DNA from 4 places in the Exiguobacterium sp. A1_3_1 genome. Region 1 is predicted to be linked to each of the others. Evidence: riboswitches for the same ligand, from Rfam matches in the RefSeq annotation. Region 1 holds a riboswitch; each other region holds the start of a gene.
What was found. Region 1 has a riboswitch for S-adenosylmethionine ahead of F8N00_RS04885 (amino acid permease). Riboswitches for the same ligand answer to the same signal wherever they lie in the genome.
Positions count from the first base shown of each region.

Region 2: another riboswitch for S-adenosylmethionine. It lies ahead of F8N00_RS05050 (methionine ABC transporter ATP-binding protein); the one in region 1 lies ahead of F8N00_RS04885 (amino acid permease).
Region 3: another riboswitch for S-adenosylmethionine. It lies ahead of F8N00_RS00880 (methionine ABC transporter ATP-binding protein); the one in region 1 lies ahead of F8N00_RS04885 (amino acid permease).
Region 4: another riboswitch for S-adenosylmethionine. It lies ahead of mtnK (S-methyl-5-thioribose kinase); the one in region 1 lies ahead of F8N00_RS04885 (amino acid permease).

Region 1 is NZ_WBYY01000028.1:19,986-24,165, reverse strand. It holds gene mmuM (homocysteine S-methyltransferase) at 1-572, opposite strand, end outside; gene F8N00_RS04885 (amino acid permease) at 547-1,950, opposite strand; SAM riboswitch class I at 2,028-2,129, opposite strand; gene F8N00_RS04880 (ketopantoate reductase family protein) at 2,166-3,083, opposite strand; gene F8N00_RS04875 (GntR family transcriptional regulator) at 3,266-3,982, shown strand; gene gntK (gluconokinase) at 3,975-4,180, shown strand, end outside.
Region 2 is NZ_WBYY01000030.1:1,496-5,675, forward strand. It holds gene F8N00_RS05035 (S-ribosylhomocysteine lyase) at 1-98, shown strand, start outside; gene F8N00_RS05040 (PLP-dependent cysteine synthase family protein) at 95-1,018, shown strand; gene F8N00_RS05045 (bifunctional cystathionine gamma-lyase/homocysteine desulfhydrase) at 1,011-2,177, shown strand; SAM riboswitch class I at 2,235-2,339, shown strand; gene F8N00_RS05050 (methionine ABC transporter ATP-binding protein) at 2,418-3,440, shown strand; gene F8N00_RS05055 (methionine ABC transporter permease) at 3,437-4,102, shown strand; gene F8N00_RS05060 (MetQ/NlpA family ABC transporter substrate-binding protein) at 4,135-4,180, shown strand, end outside.
Region 3 is NZ_WBYY01000003.1:47,778-51,957, forward strand. It holds gene F8N00_RS00870 (MetQ/NlpA family ABC transporter substrate-binding protein) at 1-712, opposite strand, end outside; gene F8N00_RS00875 (methionine ABC transporter permease) at 732-1,382, opposite strand; gene F8N00_RS00880 (methionine ABC transporter ATP-binding protein) at 1,372-2,400, opposite strand; SAM riboswitch class I at 2,487-2,590, opposite strand; SAM riboswitch class I at 2,840-2,941, shown strand; gene F8N00_RS00885 (alpha/beta hydrolase) at 3,009-3,767, shown strand.
Region 4 is NZ_WBYY01000035.1:14,337-18,516, forward strand. It holds gene mtnA (S-methyl-5-thioribose-1-phosphate isomerase) at 1-350, opposite strand, end outside; gene mtnK (S-methyl-5-thioribose kinase) at 347-1,513, opposite strand; SAM riboswitch class I at 1,592-1,695, opposite strand; SAM riboswitch class I at 1,901-2,002, shown strand; gene F8N00_RS05745 (2,3-diketo-5-methylthiopentyl-1-phosphate enolase) at 2,073-3,263, shown strand; gene F8N00_RS05750 (2-hydroxy-3-keto-5-methylthiopentenyl-1-phosphate phosphatase) at 3,260-3,919, shown strand; gene F8N00_RS05755 (methylthioribulose 1-phosphate dehydratase) at 3,916-4,180, shown strand, end outside.

The sequences.
Region 1 (4,180 bases):
AACGTCAGCCAAGCAGACACTTCCGGATACGCTTCGAGAATCCGGAACAACACGACAGCTTCCTCGAGCGACGGAATCGTCTCAAATGCCAGCAGATCAGCCCCCGCTTCAATCAATGCTTCGATCCGTGGTCTGTGGAAGGCTTCTAGCACATCTGCTGACACCCCATAATGACCGCGATACTCAGAACCATCTGCTAAGTAGGCACCATAAGGACCCACTGATCCTGCGATTAATGCGTCACTCTTTCCGCTACGCGTGCGTGCATTTTGGACCAAGGTAACGGTTTGTCGAATCAGCGACTGTGCTTCCTCTGTCGTGATATGACGTTGCTTGAAGCCTTCGATACTTGCTTGATAGCTTGAAGTGATGGCGACATCAGCACCTACTTCAAAGTAATCGTGATGGACACGCTCGATCTGTTCCGGTGCTTCGATCAAGAGACGTGCTGACCAAAGCGGGTCGTTCAGATCGAATCCCTTCTGTTCAAGTTCGGTTGCAAGGGCACCGTCTAAAATGAGAAAGGGAACTTCCTGTAATCGTTGATCAACTGGATTTTTGATTCGGGACATCTTCAACACTCCGTTTCTGAGAAGAATTCGTGAACGCATGAACGATATAACAGATCACGATGAATGGAATACCACAGTACAAGGCAATTCGTTGTGTCGGATCAAATCCGATACCAATCAGAGAAATCAAACAAACGACGAAAGCGGCGATCGGTACGAATGGAAAGAGTGGTGTGCGATAGACCAATTCGTCGACCGTATGCCCTTCACGAAGAAATTGCTTCCGGAAGCGATACTGGGCAACGCTGATACTCATCCAAACGACGACGACAGCAAGACCGGAAATCGAGACGAGCGCGATATAGACACTCCCTGCTGCATAGATGCTAGACAGCAAGGCAAGTCCTCCGCCAAGCATGCTGAACAATACAGCTCGAAGTGGAACCCCACTTGGTGTCACCTGGGCGAAGAAGCGTGGAATCATACGTTCGTTCGCAAGCGACCAGAGCATCCGAGAGGCGGCGTAAAGTCCAGAGTTCGCTGCCGACAAGATCGCTGTCAAAATGACGAAGTTCATCACGTCTGCAGCGTAGGGAATTCCGATCCGTTCGAACACGGCGACGAACGGACTTTCGAGTACACCTTTCCCATCCGTTGGCAATAAGACGGCTAACACGATGATCGTACCGACGAAGAAGAGGACGAGTCGCAAGATCGTCGTCCGGATCGCAAGCGGAATCGTCCGTTTCGGATCGACTGCTTCACCCGCTGCGACACCGATCAGTTCCGTTCCCGAGTAAGCAAAATTCACGGCAAGCATCGTCATGAAGATGACGAAAGCACCATTTGGGAATAATCCACCTTCCGTTAAGGAAGAAAAGAATGGGGCTGGGCTACCATCTTGCAGTGGAATGAAGCCGACGATCGCTCCCGCACCAAGTAAAATGAACGCAATAATCGTCACGACCTTAATGGCGGAGAACCAAAACTCGACTTCAGCGAACACGCGAACCTTCAAGACGTTGATACCAAGGATCATCGCAGCGAATAAGGCACTGAACACCCAAACCGGAATCGATGGGAACCAACGTTGCATCAAAATGCCTGCTGCCGTGAATTCTGAACCAAGGGCGACCGTCCACGTCAGCCAGTAGAGCCAGGCTACTGTATAACCGGTGCCGGGTCCAATGTACTTCGTTGCGTACTTATGGAATGATCCGGTTTCCGGCATGTGCACGGCGAGTTCACCGAGACTTAACATGACTAAGTAAACGACGACGGCTCCGATCAAATACGATAAAATCGTTCCGACACGTCCTGCTTGTTCCAACGTATAACCTGTACTTAAAAATAATCCTGTTCCAATGACACCACCTAACGACAGCATGATCAGATGACGTGATTCCATCTTGCGTCGAAATGCTCCGCTCGTTTTCATGAATCCATTTCCTCCTCGTTCCACCTATTTCAAACAAAAAACGCATCCTCACGGATGCGTCGGTCGACAATTCGGAAATCTTATCGATCGGGTGCAGCACCCGCAGGAATTAGCACAGTATCTTTCGACCTGTTGCTGAGGTTTCATAGGGCCAGTCCCTCCACCTCTCTGGATAAGTATGTAATTGTTCCTAACCATATCAGAATGCAGATAATTCAGTCAACAGGCATTTCCCGATTTTTTTGATAGATCCATAAATTAGATTCAATCAGTTGAAGATGACGTGAAGAGCGTGTTTCGAGCAACGTACTAAAGAAATGTTTCACTTCGACGGGCTGACCCTTTTCCATGTCCCGTAACATTGACGATTTCATAGTGTCTTCCATTGCATGCATCTGCTTCAGCAAGACCGCTTCTACATCGTCATTAAAGACTGCGCCTTGTTCTTCCATCGCTTGCTTCGCTTCCTTCATGACGTCTTGAATCATCTGATGACCAATTGGGTCCTTGCGAATTGGACCGATGGCAGAGCGAAATAGTGTCGTCACGCCCGCAAATGTCGAAATGAAGAGGTACTTTTGCCACATGTCATCCATGATATGCATCGAGTACGCCATCGGTGCCTTCGCTTTCGCAAAACGTGTTGCAATCTCCTCTAAACGCGATGTTGGTTTACCGGTTCGTGAACCAAACAATAGCCGATGCGACGGGCTTGTCTGTATAATACGCCCTTCTGCATCAAGCGTCGATTCAATGAAGCAAAGTCCGCCCAGTACTCGATCTTCTCCGAAGACTTCTGTTAACCGTCGTATATGCTGCATGCCGTTCAACAAAGGAATGATGTACGTCTCGCTCGAAACAAATGGCGCAAGATCCTGTAGGACATCATCCAAGTGATAGGCTTTCGTCGAAAGTAAGACGACATCAAATGTGTGATTCAGTCGCATGTCTCGTGTCACTAACTGAGGCGTGATCATAACATCATCATGAGGACTAGTGATCTGTAACCCTGTCTTTTGTAATTGTTCATAGCGCTTCGGACGAACAAGGAATGTCACCTGTTCCCCTTGCTCAGCAAGACGTCCCCCGAAATAACCTCCAACTGCTCCGGCACCTACGACTAAAACATGCATATGCATTACCTCCTTTTTAACTAATCGATTCGTTACTTACTCCTTCACCCTAACATATCGGAAACCATTTTCCTGATTCCTGCTTGAATCACTAAAATGTAAGTTAAGCGTTTGCATTTTAGAAAAAAACGTTTATACTAACTTGTATACAAGTATACTCACTTTAGAAATCAGGTGATTCCATGTCAGAACTGTTATACCCCTTGAAGTGGTTAGCAAAAGCTTCCGCTGGAGATCGTGTCGCACACGAGCTACGGATGCGCATCATTTCAGGAAAGATTGAAAGCGGTACCATTTTATCCGAAAACAAATTAGCCTCTGATTTTTCAGTCAGTCGCTCGCCCGTCCGTGATGCGTTAAAGGTCCTTGCATCCGAACAATTGATTCGTCTCGAACGAATGGGAGCGGTCGTCGTCGGTTTGTCTGAGCGCGACATTCAGGAAATCTATGATGTCCGGCTACTCATTGAAACGTTCGTCTTCGAACGACTCGTCAAAATCGAACGGGCAGAACTCGTCCGTGAACTCAGTAAAATTCTCGAAATGATGAAAGTTGCCATCAAATACAAGGATGCCGATGAATTCTCCTTCCAGGACGTACTGTTTCACGAAACGATCATCCGCTCGATTGATCATGGATATGTCAGCATGATTTGGCAAAATCTCAAACCGGTCATGGAAAGTTTCATCCTCCTATCGATGCGGGTACGATTCGAGGAAGACATCGAAGACTTCGAACGCATCCTCGCGAACCACGCCTTGTACATCGAAGCGATCGAGACAGGGGATCGTGAACGGATGGTCGCTTCCTTACATCAGAACTTTGATGACGTCCAGGAAGTCGAAGATCTCTGGAAAACGCAACAAATGATGTCGAAAGGAGTCGATTCACATGACTGAATACATGTTAGGCGTCGATATCGGAACGACGAGTACGAAAGCGGTCCTCTTTACGACAAAAGGAGAGGTCATCGGACAAACGAACGTCGGTTACCCGCTTCATACACCGAACCGGTCGACAGCGGAGCAAGATCCAGAAGAAATTTTCGATGCTGTACTCGAATCGATCCGTTTGATCACGAAACGTCATCCGAGCAT
Region 2 (4,180 bases), on a different contig from region 1:
AATGTGGATTTGCGAGCGCACATGACCTCAAAGGAGCGAAGCACTATGCCGAGAAAATGCTTGCCGGTCGTGATGAATGGGACATCGTCTTCGGATGATCGCGAACAACGTCCGCGACCTCGTCGGAAACACACCACTCTACGAGATCACTTCATTCGATTTGCCTGCTGGTACGCGCATTTTGGCGAAGCTCGAATGGATGAACCCTGGGGGCAGCGTCAAAGACCGCCTTGGCATTCAACTCGTTGATGCAGCAATCGAAAACGGACATGTGACACCAGGCGGTACGATCATCGAGCCGACAGCCGGGAATACCGGCATCGGCTTGGCGCTCGCCGCTAAAAAATACGATCTCCAAGTCATCTGTGTCGTTCCGGAAAAATTCAGTCAGGAAAAGCAGACGTTGATGCGGGCACTCGGCGCAACCGTCGTCAACACACCGACTGAACTCGATATGCAAGGGGCCATCGACCGGGCAAAAGAACTCGGTCAAGAAATTCCGAATAGTTACGTTCCGTTACAATTCGAAAACGAAGAGAACCCAGTCACGTATCAGCGGACACTCGGTCCTGAGCTGATTGCGGACTTGCCGCACATCGACTGGTTCGTTGCCGGTTGTGGTTCAGGTGGTACGTTCGCCGGAACAGCGGACTTCTTAAAACAACGTCTCGGTACAAAAGCAGCAATCGTCGAACCGGAAGGCTCCGTCTTAAATGGTGGTCCAGCCGGTCCGCATAAGACAGAAGGTATCGGTACAGCGAAATGGCCAAGCCTCGTTCCGCGTGAACTCGTTGATGAGATTCATACGATTTCTGACCGCGATGCATTTGACGCGGTTCATACACTCGCTGCTCGCGAAGGATTACTCGTTGGTAGTTCAGCAGGTGCAGCGCTCGTTGCTGCGCTTGATATCGCAAAGCGTCACCCCGGCAGTACGATCGTCACCGTCTTCGCAGACAGTGCCGAACGCTATTTAAGCCAACAAATCTTTGAAAAGGTGGACGAAACTCATGCGTAAGAAGACAGCATTGATTCATGGAGGAACAGGTGTCGATCGGGCAACAGGAGCCGTCACACCTCCAATCTATCAAACAAGCACATACAAGCAGGATAAAATCGGTCAACTTAAGGACGGATACGAATACTCACGGACAGCGAACCCGACACGGACGAGCATCGAACGATTGATTGCGGATCTCGAGGGCGGCGCACGTGGTTTTGCGTTCGGTTCTGGGATGGCAGCGATTCATGCCGTCTTCCACTTGCTGGAGTCTGGCGACCACATCGTCATGACGGATGACGTCTACGGTGGTACGTTCCGCTTGATGCAACGCGTCTTACCGAAGTTCAACATCGAAGTGACATTCGTCGATACGACGGACCTTGCGGCAACGGAAGCAGCGATCCAAGACAACACGAAGATCGTCTACGTCGAAACACCGACGAACCCGTTGTTGAAAGTAACGGACATTGAAGCAATCGCAACGATCGCCAAACGTCACGATCTTAAACTCGTCGTCGACAACACGTTCGCGACACCTTATCATCAACAACCACTCGCACTTGGTGCAGACATCGTCTTGCACAGTGCGACGAAATACATCGGCGGACATTCGGACGTCGTCGCTGGACTTGTCGTCGTCAAAGATGATGCGCTCGGCGAAGAGCTGCACTTCATCCAAAACTCGACAGGCGGCGTGCTTGGACCGCAAGACAGCTTCTTGCTCGTCCGTGGTCTTCGTACACTCGGTATCCGAATGGATGCGATCGAAGAGACAGCACATGATCTCGTTGCGTTCCTACAAGCGCAAGACATCGTCTCGAACATCTTCTACCCAGGACTTGCATCGCATCCTGGTCACGACATCCAAACGAAACAAGCGACTGGATTTGGTGGGATGATCAGCTTTGATGTCGGTTCAGCAGCGAACGCAGAAAAACTCGTCGAGGCGACACACTTCTTCACACTCGCTGAGAGTCTTGGTGCCGTCGAGAGTCTGATTTCGGTGCCGGCACGGATGACGCACGCGTCAATCCCAGCAGAACGTCGGGCAGAACTCGGCATCACGGACGGTCTCGTTCGGATTTCAGTTGGACTTGAGGATGCGGAAGATTTGAAAGAAGACTTAACACGTGCTTTCACGTTCCTCGAAAAAGTTTCTGAAAAAACTGTTTGACAACAAAAATAACCCCTGCTAATATTCAGAATATATTCTACAAACTTAATACCGAAACTCTTATCGAGAGTGGTGGAGGGACTGGCCCGATGAAACCCGGCAACCGCGGATCTAATCCGAAGTGGTGCTAATTCCAGCAGACAAAAGTCTGGGAGATGAGAGCAAATGGTTTTGTGTACTGAAAAGTGCGCGCGTTTGCTCTAAAACGCGCGCACTTTTTTTATTTTAGGAGGGACAGTTGTGATTCGTTTACAAGACGTAGGAAAGATTTATCGCTCAAAGCGCGGAGCGGTCGAAGCCGTCGCGAATGTCGATCTGACAATCGAGCGCGGTGAAATTTTTGGAATAATCGGTTATTCCGGAGCAGGGAAATCGACCCTGATCCGATTACTGAATATGCTCGAAGCACCAACGAGTGGTTCGATCCAAATCGATGGTGTTGAAATGACATCACTAAAACCTAAGGAATTACGAGGCGTCCGCAAGAATGTCTCGATGGTCTTCCAACACTTCAACTTACTATGGTCACGGACGGTTGAAGAGAACATCATGTTCCCACTCGAGCTCGGTGGCTTCCCGAAAGCACACCGCAAGGAACGGGTCGCGGAACTGATCCAACTCGTTGGTTTGGACGGACGCGAAAAAGCCTATCCGTCACAATTATCCGGTGGTCAAAAACAACGTGTCGGTATCGCTCGGGCACTGGCATCGAACCCGGACGTTCTCTTATGTGACGAGGCAACAAGTGCACTCGATCCGAAGACGACGGACTCAATCCTTGAGTTACTCGTCGACATCAATGAAAAACTGAAACTGACGATCGTCTTGATCACACACGAGATGCACGTCATTCAAAAAATCTGTCACCGGGTCGCCGTCATGGAAGCCGGTAAAATCGTCGAGCAAGGACCGGTCGCAGAAGTCTTCCGTCATCCGAAGCAAGCGATGACGAAGGAATTCGTCAAACAATTGACGTCGCCGTCGGAGAACGAGTTAACGTTCGCGAAACTACGCGAACGGTACCCAACCGGAAAAATCGTTCAGTTGACGTTCGTCGGATCGACAGCAGAAAGCCCGATCCTCGCGGAAGTCATGAAGGATTCGCCGGTCCTGTTCAATATCATCGGCGGAAACGTCGGTCAATCACAGGAAGGGGCACTCGGTACACTGTTCATTCAGTTGATCGGGGAAACAGAAGCAACACAAGCGGTCATCACAAAGCTTCAAGCCAGTGATGTTGAAGTGGAGGTGGATCACCGATGATTTCATTCTTTGACAATCTAGATTGGGACATGGTGTGGGAAGCGACAGGCAGTACCGTCTATATGACGGCAATCGCTGGTGTTTCGACATTCGTCCTCGGTTTGATCATTGGTTTACTATTGTATGCGACAAACGAAGAGTTATTGTTCAAGAATCGGACGTTCTATTCAGTGTTGAGCTTGGTCGTCAACGTCTTCCGTTCGATTCCGTTCATCATCTTACTGATCTTATTGATTCCATTTACGACAGCAATCGTCGGTTCGTTCCTCGGACCAACGGCAGCATTACCGGCACTGATTTTCGGTGCTGCACCATTTTACGGTCGGATGGTTGAACTCGCGTTACGCGAAGTCGATAAAGGTGTCATCGAGGCAGCTGAATCGATGGGCGCGACGAAGTTCCAGATCATCTATAAAGTCTTAATCCCGGAAGCGTTGCCTGCCATCGTTTCTGGTATCACGGTCACACTCGTCTCACTTGTCGGTTATACGGCAATGGCCGGAGTAGTCGGCGGAGGTGGACTTGGGGACATGGCCTTCATCGAAGGATTCCAGCGTTCTCAAAACGATGTCATCGTCATTGCGACACTCTTAATCTTAGCGATCGTCTTCGTCATCCAAATCATTGGTGACTTGCTGATCCGCGCGATCGATAAACGTTAATTCGAAACTTAATCATATTGGAGGAATCATTCATGAAAACTTGGAAAAAATTCGTAGGTACTGCTGCTGTATCCGTCT
Region 3 (4,180 bases), on a different contig from region 1:
TTTTCAGTTCTTTTTTGTTCTTGTCTTCCGTCCGTGTCGCGATGATGTTGATGTATGGTTTTGCTGTCTCGTTCTCATGGACGATCGAGTCCTTGATCGGGTTGAAGCCAGCGTCAACGGCAATGCCATTGTTGATGATTGACGCCGCGACGTCCGGTAAGACGCGTGGCGTTTGCCCGGCGACGATCGGAACGATTTTCAGCTTCTTCGGATTCTCGACGATCTTATCGACCGAACCGTTGCCATCGAAGTCATCCGGTAACTTGATCAGACCGGCTTCTTGCAGTAACAAGAGGGCGCGTCCCATGTTCGTCGCTTCGTTCGGAACAGCGATTTTCCCGCCAGTTGGAATGTCTTTGACGTCCTTGTATTTATCCGAGTAGATCCCCATCGGTGCGATGACAGTCGTCGCAATCGGCGATAGCTTCAAGTTATGTTCTTTCTTGAAAGCGTTGAAGTAGGAAATCGTCTGGAAGGCATTGGCGTCGATTTCACCCTCAGCCAGTGCCATGTTCGGCTGGACATAATCGGAGAACTTGACGAGCTCGATTTTGATGCCCTCCTTTTCTGCTTTTTTGGCGACATAGTCCCAAACTTGTGTGTCTGAACCGCTGACACCGAGCTTGATTGTCTTTTCGTCTTCTCCTGATGCTGCGCACCCGGCAAATAAAATCGTCGTGAGTGTTGCTCCAATTGCTACTGCTTTTTTCATGGCTGAATCGCTCCCTTGATTAATGTCTTCTGATTTTTCGTGCGACGATGTTGCCTGTCGTCTGTAAGCCTTGGACTAAGATGACGAGAATCCCGACCGTGATGATCATGACTTTCGTATCAAACCGTTGATAGCCGTAAGTAATTGCTAAGTCACCCAAACCGCCACCACCGATGGCGCCTGCCATCGCCGATGCCCCGATCAAGCCGACCGTCGCGATCGTTAAGTTCAGGATGAGTGAACCGAGTGCTTCCGGTAGGAGGAAGCGGAAAATCGTTTGAAACGGTGTCGCGCCCATCGCTTCTGCTGCTTCAAGAACGCCTTTATCGACTTCGAGTAAAGAACTCTCGATCAGACGCGCCATGTACGGTGCAGCGTAAAAGACGAGCGGGACGATTGCAGCTTCGGTTCCGATCGACGTCTGGACGATCAACCGTGTCAACGGGATGATCGCGACGAGTAGGATGATGAACGGAATCGAGCGGAAGATATTGACGATACTGTTGAAGAACGTGAACAACGGAACATTTTCAAGTAACGCTCCTTTTCGCGTGACAACAAGCAGGATACCGAGTGGTAAGCCGATCAAGGTCGAGAACAAGAGCGAAACGGATACCATCGTCATCGTCTGCAAGAATGCTGTCCAGATATCACTGTAGTTAACTAGCATCAGCGAGCACCTCCTCGACCGTCACCTGTGCCTGATCGATGTATTGTAACGCTCGTTTCACTTCAGCCGGCTCACCAATCAACTCGACGAGCAAGGTGCCGAACGGCGTATCCTGCAACTCTGTGATGCTCCCGTGCAAAATGTTGACATCGACGTCAAAGCGTTTTGCGACTTGCGATAAGAGTGGTTGCCCGGTGTGATGTCCAAGGAAGTGAATCTTATAGATTGGATGCGCATTTCGCGACTCGATCAACTGACGAATCGATGCTGGAATCTCGTCATGCATGACAGACCGGACGAAGTTCCGTGCTGTCTCGGTCTTTGGATTCGAAAAGACGTCGAAGACCGTTCCTGACTCGATCAACTTTCCAGCTTCGATGACGGCGACACGGTCGCAAATCTCCCGGATGACGCCCATCTCGTGGGTGATCAAGAGAATCGTGATCCCGTACTCGGCATTGATCCGTTTTAATAACTGAAGAATATGATGCGTCGTCTGGGGATCAAGTGCTGACGTCGCCTCGTCACATAAGAGGACGGAAGGTTGCGTCGCGAGTGCCCGGGCGATACCGACGCGCTGTTTCTGCCCACCCGACAATTGATCCGGATAATGATTCGCCTTGTCCGCGAGATCGACGAATTCGAGTAACTCCGTCACCCGGCGGCGAATCTCGTCTTTCTTGACGCCTGCGAGAACGAGTGGCTTTGCAACATTCGTAAAGACCGTGTTCGCATTCAATAGATTGAAGTGCTGAAAGATCATCCCGATCCGTTGTTTTGCTTGGCGTAATTTTTTCGGAGACAGTTGCGTTAAATCTTCCCCATCGACCGTCACCGTTCCTGACGTCGGTCGTTCTAACAGATTGACACAGCGGAGCAGTGAACTTTTTCCGGCACCGCTAAAGCCGATGACACCAAAGATTTCGCCTTTTTCGATCGTCAGGTCGACACCGTCGAGTGCTGCAATCGTCTGATCTTTCGTGACGTACGTTTTTTTGACTTGATGAAATGCAATCATTCCGTTTTCCCCCTTCATTCAACAAAAAAGGTCCCTTCTTGAGAAACAAGAAGAGACCTGGATCCGCACAGTGGCAGAATCCACTCCACTCATCTCTCAGACATCTGTCTGATGGAATTGGCACAGTGCTCATAATGAGTCTGTTGCCGAGGTTTCGTAGGGCCAGTCCCTCCACCTCTCTGGATAAGTATTGCGGTATGAAATTCGTATGTGTGTTGTTGCGTTGTTGCTTATGTCGTAAAACTAATTTTTACATTACGGGTCGGAACTTTAAAAGTCAACCAACTTTTCAAAAATAATCCATTTGGCGCATATCGATGGATGATTAAGTTATGAGTTAGCTTACTGAACGGATCATGATTCGTCAAGAACGATTTGACAAGTCATTTTTGAACGTGCTACCATCGTTTCAATGATTATTCCGACAATTCCAATATGATATTTATCAAGAGTGAACGAGAGACCTGGCTCTATGACTTCACGGCAACCTGCAATCTGTAAGGTGCTCCGACCAGCAAAGCGCGGCTTTGGATGATACGGTGAAAAACTCGTGAGCGTCCAAGCAGTGACGTCGACGAGTTTTTTTCATGAATGGAGGAAAAATAGTAATGATGAACTATCCTGTATTGACTGGTGCTGAAGCGTTTTATTTTCAAGGTGGATCGATCGGCATTCTAATCTGTCATGGTTTTAACGCCACTCCGCAAAGTGTCCGGGACGTCGGTGAGGCATTTGCTGCTGAAGGTTTTACCGTCTATGCCCCGCGCTTACGTGGACATGGAACGAACGTCCGCGAGTTTGAACAATCGACTGCTCGATGTTGGAAGCAAAGCCTGAAAGACGGCTATGAACGTTTACAAGAAACATGCGATCAAGTCTTCGTCATCGGTCAATCGATGGGTGCGACGCTTGCACTGTCACTCGCCGCTGACGGCATTCCGTTTGCCGGCATCATTACGATCAATGCTGCACTCTCCGTTCCATCCTATGAAGCACTTTCGTTCGAGGACGGTCCACAGTACTTACCGGAAGGGGCACCGGACATTAAGCGAGCAGCCTTCGAAATCATTTATGACCTCGTTCCGAGCCGTTGTGCGTTTGAACTCGTCCGTCTGATGGATGAGACAAAAGGACGCCTCGGATCGATCCTTCTACCGACATTGATTCTCTACTCGGCGACCGATCACGTCGTTCCGCCGTCGAGCTCAGATTATCTGCACCAGCACATCGGAACGAATGATAAACGAAGCTACTGTTTACTCAACTCGTATCACGTCGCGACACTCGATCATGATCAGGATCTAATCGTCCGTGAGACGATTCGCTTTATCGAACAATCGTGTCAGTTTTCGCAAGAAACAGGCTGAATCAAAAAAACAGCTATTCGTTTCTATATGGAAGCAAATAGCTGCTACAGATTGTAAGCAAAGCGCAATTTTCTCTAATGGGAGGATTGCGCTTTGTTCATTTCAAATCGTTTTCCTGGGACAAGCATCGACCTCGTCCTGTTAATCAAGATGACGCTTCTTCAACATGTATTTAGTATTTCCTACATGCGACGTACCATCAAAGAGATCTAGACTAACATGACATTCCGTTAATTTTTAGGTCTTGGGTTGAAGGAATAGGTACCCTATTTCTCTACATTAGACGCGTTGCCCGAAAGCAAAAAGACAAATTAGATTAAGACGTCATATACAGGAGAGTACAACAGATCCGGGGAGTGAAAAAACGACGCTTCAAGCAATGCTTACTTTCATTACCGTGAACCTCGAAAAGC
Region 4 (4,180 bases), on a different contig from region 1:
CGAATCTCTTCTACCGACGTCCCGTCTTGAATGATTGGATTCAACTGATTGAGTACATTTCGCAAATTGACGGCCGTCGGTCGTGTCGCGAGTAACGTCGCCGATGTCTCAAGCAAGGCTTGCTTGTAGACCGGTAGCGCCGCTTCAAACCGGTATGCTTCTTGAACGAGCACGAATCCACCGAATAAACTGATCGCAGGCGCGCCCCGGACACGTAGTTGTTTAATCGCCTCAACGGCTTGCGCGAGATCAGCAATGACTTCATAGTGCTCTTCCTGCGGTAGACGTGTCTGATCGAGAATCGTCAAGACACGATCTTCGTAACGAATACTTTGGACGAATGTAGTCATCGGCTGAGTTCCTCCGTTACGTCAAAGTTTCGTAAATCATCGAATGTCCGGCATTCTGTACGGCGTTTGATTAACGCCGCTCCTAGACGAAGAGCGTGACGTTTCCGCTCTAAGCGTTCCGTCGTTGAATCGATTGATTCTAAATCAGCGACCGGTGCAAGACCAATCGTCCGCCGAATCAATTCGCAACCGGCAAAGCCAAGGGCATCCTGCAAGATCGTGCTCAGTACATCATCGACGAGTCCTGATGCCTGGAACGGTTCGACGGCTTCCCGTTCCCATAAGGCACGGAACGTTGAAGCGAACGTCAGCCAGAACGTATCGATATCCTTGATTCGGGCGTCACGTCGTGTAGGGTAATCCGGATATGCTGCGAAGAATAGATGCGCAATGAACTGCCCGACATCGAATCCGAATGGACCATAAAAGGCGAATTCTGGATCGATGACTTTCGTTTCCGTCGCTGAGGCGAAGATGCTTCCTGTATGTAGATCGCCGTGCAACAATGCATCTCCTTTCGTGATGAAGAGCGCTTCGAGTTTTGCGACTTCGCGTTTCAACTCATCGTCTGCCCATAAACGTGCCACCTCTTTTTCGAGTCCGGCTTCAATCTCGTTCGTCTCCGCGTCATGAAACGGATCCGTGAAGATTAATTTTTCCGTGATGTCGCACAAGTCTGGATTGTAGTACGTTCGGGCGACACGTTTCTTTTCAACCGGACCAAGCGCAAAGTCCGATGTATGGAATAACGTCCGAGCGAGATAAGAACCGATATGTTCCGCAAGCAACGGATACTGTTCACCTGCGAGTAAACCGCTTCGAACGATCGTCAGATGTGAAAGATCTTCCATGACCGTATACGCCTCTTCATGACTAGCATGAAAAACACGTGGTACGAACGGTACGGCATGCCGTGCGAATTCACGGAGTGCGGATTGCTCGATCCACGCTCGTTCGAGCGATAACGGCCAGCTCTCCCCGACGACCTTCGCATATGGTAATGCTTGTTTTAAAATCAAGCGATGTTCGCCTTCTCGAATCCGAAAGACGAGGTTGAGGTTCCCGTCGCCAATCTCTTCTGCTTCGACGGCTCCATCGCCGATCAGTCCTAATGTCCGAACACGATCAATCGCGTCCTGTTCTGTGAATGCTTTATATGTCATCTCAGTTTCCCCCTATGTGATACACGAAAAAGCGCCTCTTTTCGTCATCGAAAAGAGGCGCAGAAAAGTCACTGCGTCCTCTTATCTCTCAGACGAAACGTCTGTTGGATGTAGCACCGTGCCTAGTGGTCGGTTGCTGCGGCGTCATCGGGCCAATTCCCTCTGCCAACTCGCGATAAGAGTCGTATGTAATTGTCGTGTGTGATATTGATTTGAATCTTACGCAATCGACTTCCTCGCTGTCAAATCGAAATCAAGCAGAAACGGATATCATTTTTAAGTCATCTATAGAAAGAGTATTTTCAAAAAAATAAATTTTCTAAAAATAGTTTGACAAGTCACGATTCTCATGTAAAAATTGCAATTAGATTTCACAATTTCATCCAATTCTTATCAAGAGCAGACGGAGGGACAAGCCCTACGATGTCGCAGCAACCGACCTTTTGGCACGGTGCTAATTCTTGCAGCTACTAAGCTGACAGATAAGAGTCCACGTTCGAATCATTCATGGTCTCTTGTCGCTGACGAGAGACCATTTTTTTGTTGAAGGAGGAAAGACATGGCTTATATCACTGCTACTTATCAATTGACTGCCCGTGATCGACTCGAGCAACGCGCTGAACAACTCGCGCTTGGTCTGACAGTCGGTTCTTGGACGGAACTGAATCATCTCGAACAACAACAACTCGCCTCGTTCAAAGGGGAAGTCGTACATACCGAAGAGCGCGATGGCAAAGGATATATCACGATTCGTTATCCGGAACATAACGTGTCGCGCGACTTTTCTGCGATTCTGACGACCGTCTTCGGGAAACTCTCACTCGACGGTGAAATCAAACTAACGGAATTGCTATTACCCGATACATTTACGTCGGACTTTCCAGGTGCAAAATTCGGGATCGAAGGGGTCCGCTCCTTGATTGGTGTCGAAGATCGCCCATTGTTAATGAGCATCTTCAAAGGAGTCATCGGACGGGATTTATCGTTCCTTCGTGATCAACTCGAAGGACAACTCGCTGGTGGGATTGATCTCGTCAAAGACGATGAGATCCTATACGACAATCCGTTGACACCGACGATTGACCGGGCACGAATCGGACGTGAGGTCATCGATGCTCACTTCCACCGGACCGGTAAACGTGCGTTATATGCGATCACACTCAGTGGTCCCGTCTTTACGCTCAAGGATCAAGCCAAACGATTGATTGATGCTGGAGCGACTGCTTTCTTGCTGAATACCTTCACATACGGACTCGACGTCTTACGCGAACTGGCGAGTGATCCGGAAATCAACGTTCCGATCTTCAATCATCCAGCATATAGCGGTGCGTTGATTGCTAGCCCGAATCACGGAGTCGCTGCCCCTGTCTTACTCGGCACATTACCGCGTGCTGCTGGAGCAGACTTGACGCTATTCCCGTCTCCTTACGGCAATGTCGCTTTACCAAAGGATGTCGCCCGTGGCATCGCGGTCGAAGCGACCCGTCTCGGTCAGACGAAATCGATCTTCCCGGTTCCTTCAGCTGGTATTCATCCTGGACTCGTCGCTCAACTCGTACGGGACTTCGGGATCGATTCCGTCATCAACGCCGGTGGCGGCGTACATGGTCATCCGCAAGGTGCTGCGGCTGGTGTCATTGCTTTCCGTCAGGCACTCGATGCGGCACTCGCAAATGAATCCCTATCGGCGGCAGCATCGCGTCATGAAGAATTACGGATCGCCCTCGACGCTTGGGGGATCAAGTCATGACCGTACGGATTCTCTGTGACTTCGACGGGACAGTGACGACGCAAGATAATATCATCGCACTCATGCAGGCATTTGCGCCAGCGAGTGACTTCGAACCGTTAAAACACGGCGTACTCGACCGGACGTTATCGATTCAGAGTGGTGTCGGGCAAATGTTCGCACTTCTGCCATCTGACGGGAAAGCAGCCTATCTTGACTTTTTGTTGGAGCGCGCGGTTATTCGCGACGGATTTTCGGAGTTACTGCAGTACAGTCGTCGTCAAGGCATCGATTTTTCGATCGTCAGCGGCGGAATGGACTTTTTCGTCGAACCAATCTTAGCGCCATTCCTTGAGCAGGAGCGCATCTATTGCAATGTCGCGAATTTTGACGGTCCATTCGTTCATATCGATTGGCCACACGCCTGCGATACCCATTGCACGAACGGGTGCGGCTGTTGTAAAACGTCCGTTGCTCGGACACTACGTAAAGACGGTGACGTCATCATCGTCATCGGCGACTCGGTGACGGACTTCGAACTCGCAAAACAAGCGGATCGTGTCTATGCCCGTGATTATCTGATCACGTTGTGTGAAGAGAACGATATCGCCTATACACCGTTTGAGACATTCCACGATATCGTTCATGATTTAACACGAGCGGAGGTGACAACATGACATTCATGCGACGGTATGAAGAGCTACGCGCCATCAAACAAGAGCTTTCGGCACGCGATTGGTTCCCTGGTACGAGTGGCAATCTCGCCATCCGGACGTCCGGTGTCCCGGTTGAATTCCTTGTGACGGCAAGCGGAAAAGATAAACGGCAGACGACTCCTGACGACTTCGTTCATGTCGATGCGACCGGTCAATTGATCGGTGAGCAATCCGGGCGTCCTTCCGCTGAGACATTGCTTCATGTCGAAGTGTTCAATCGAA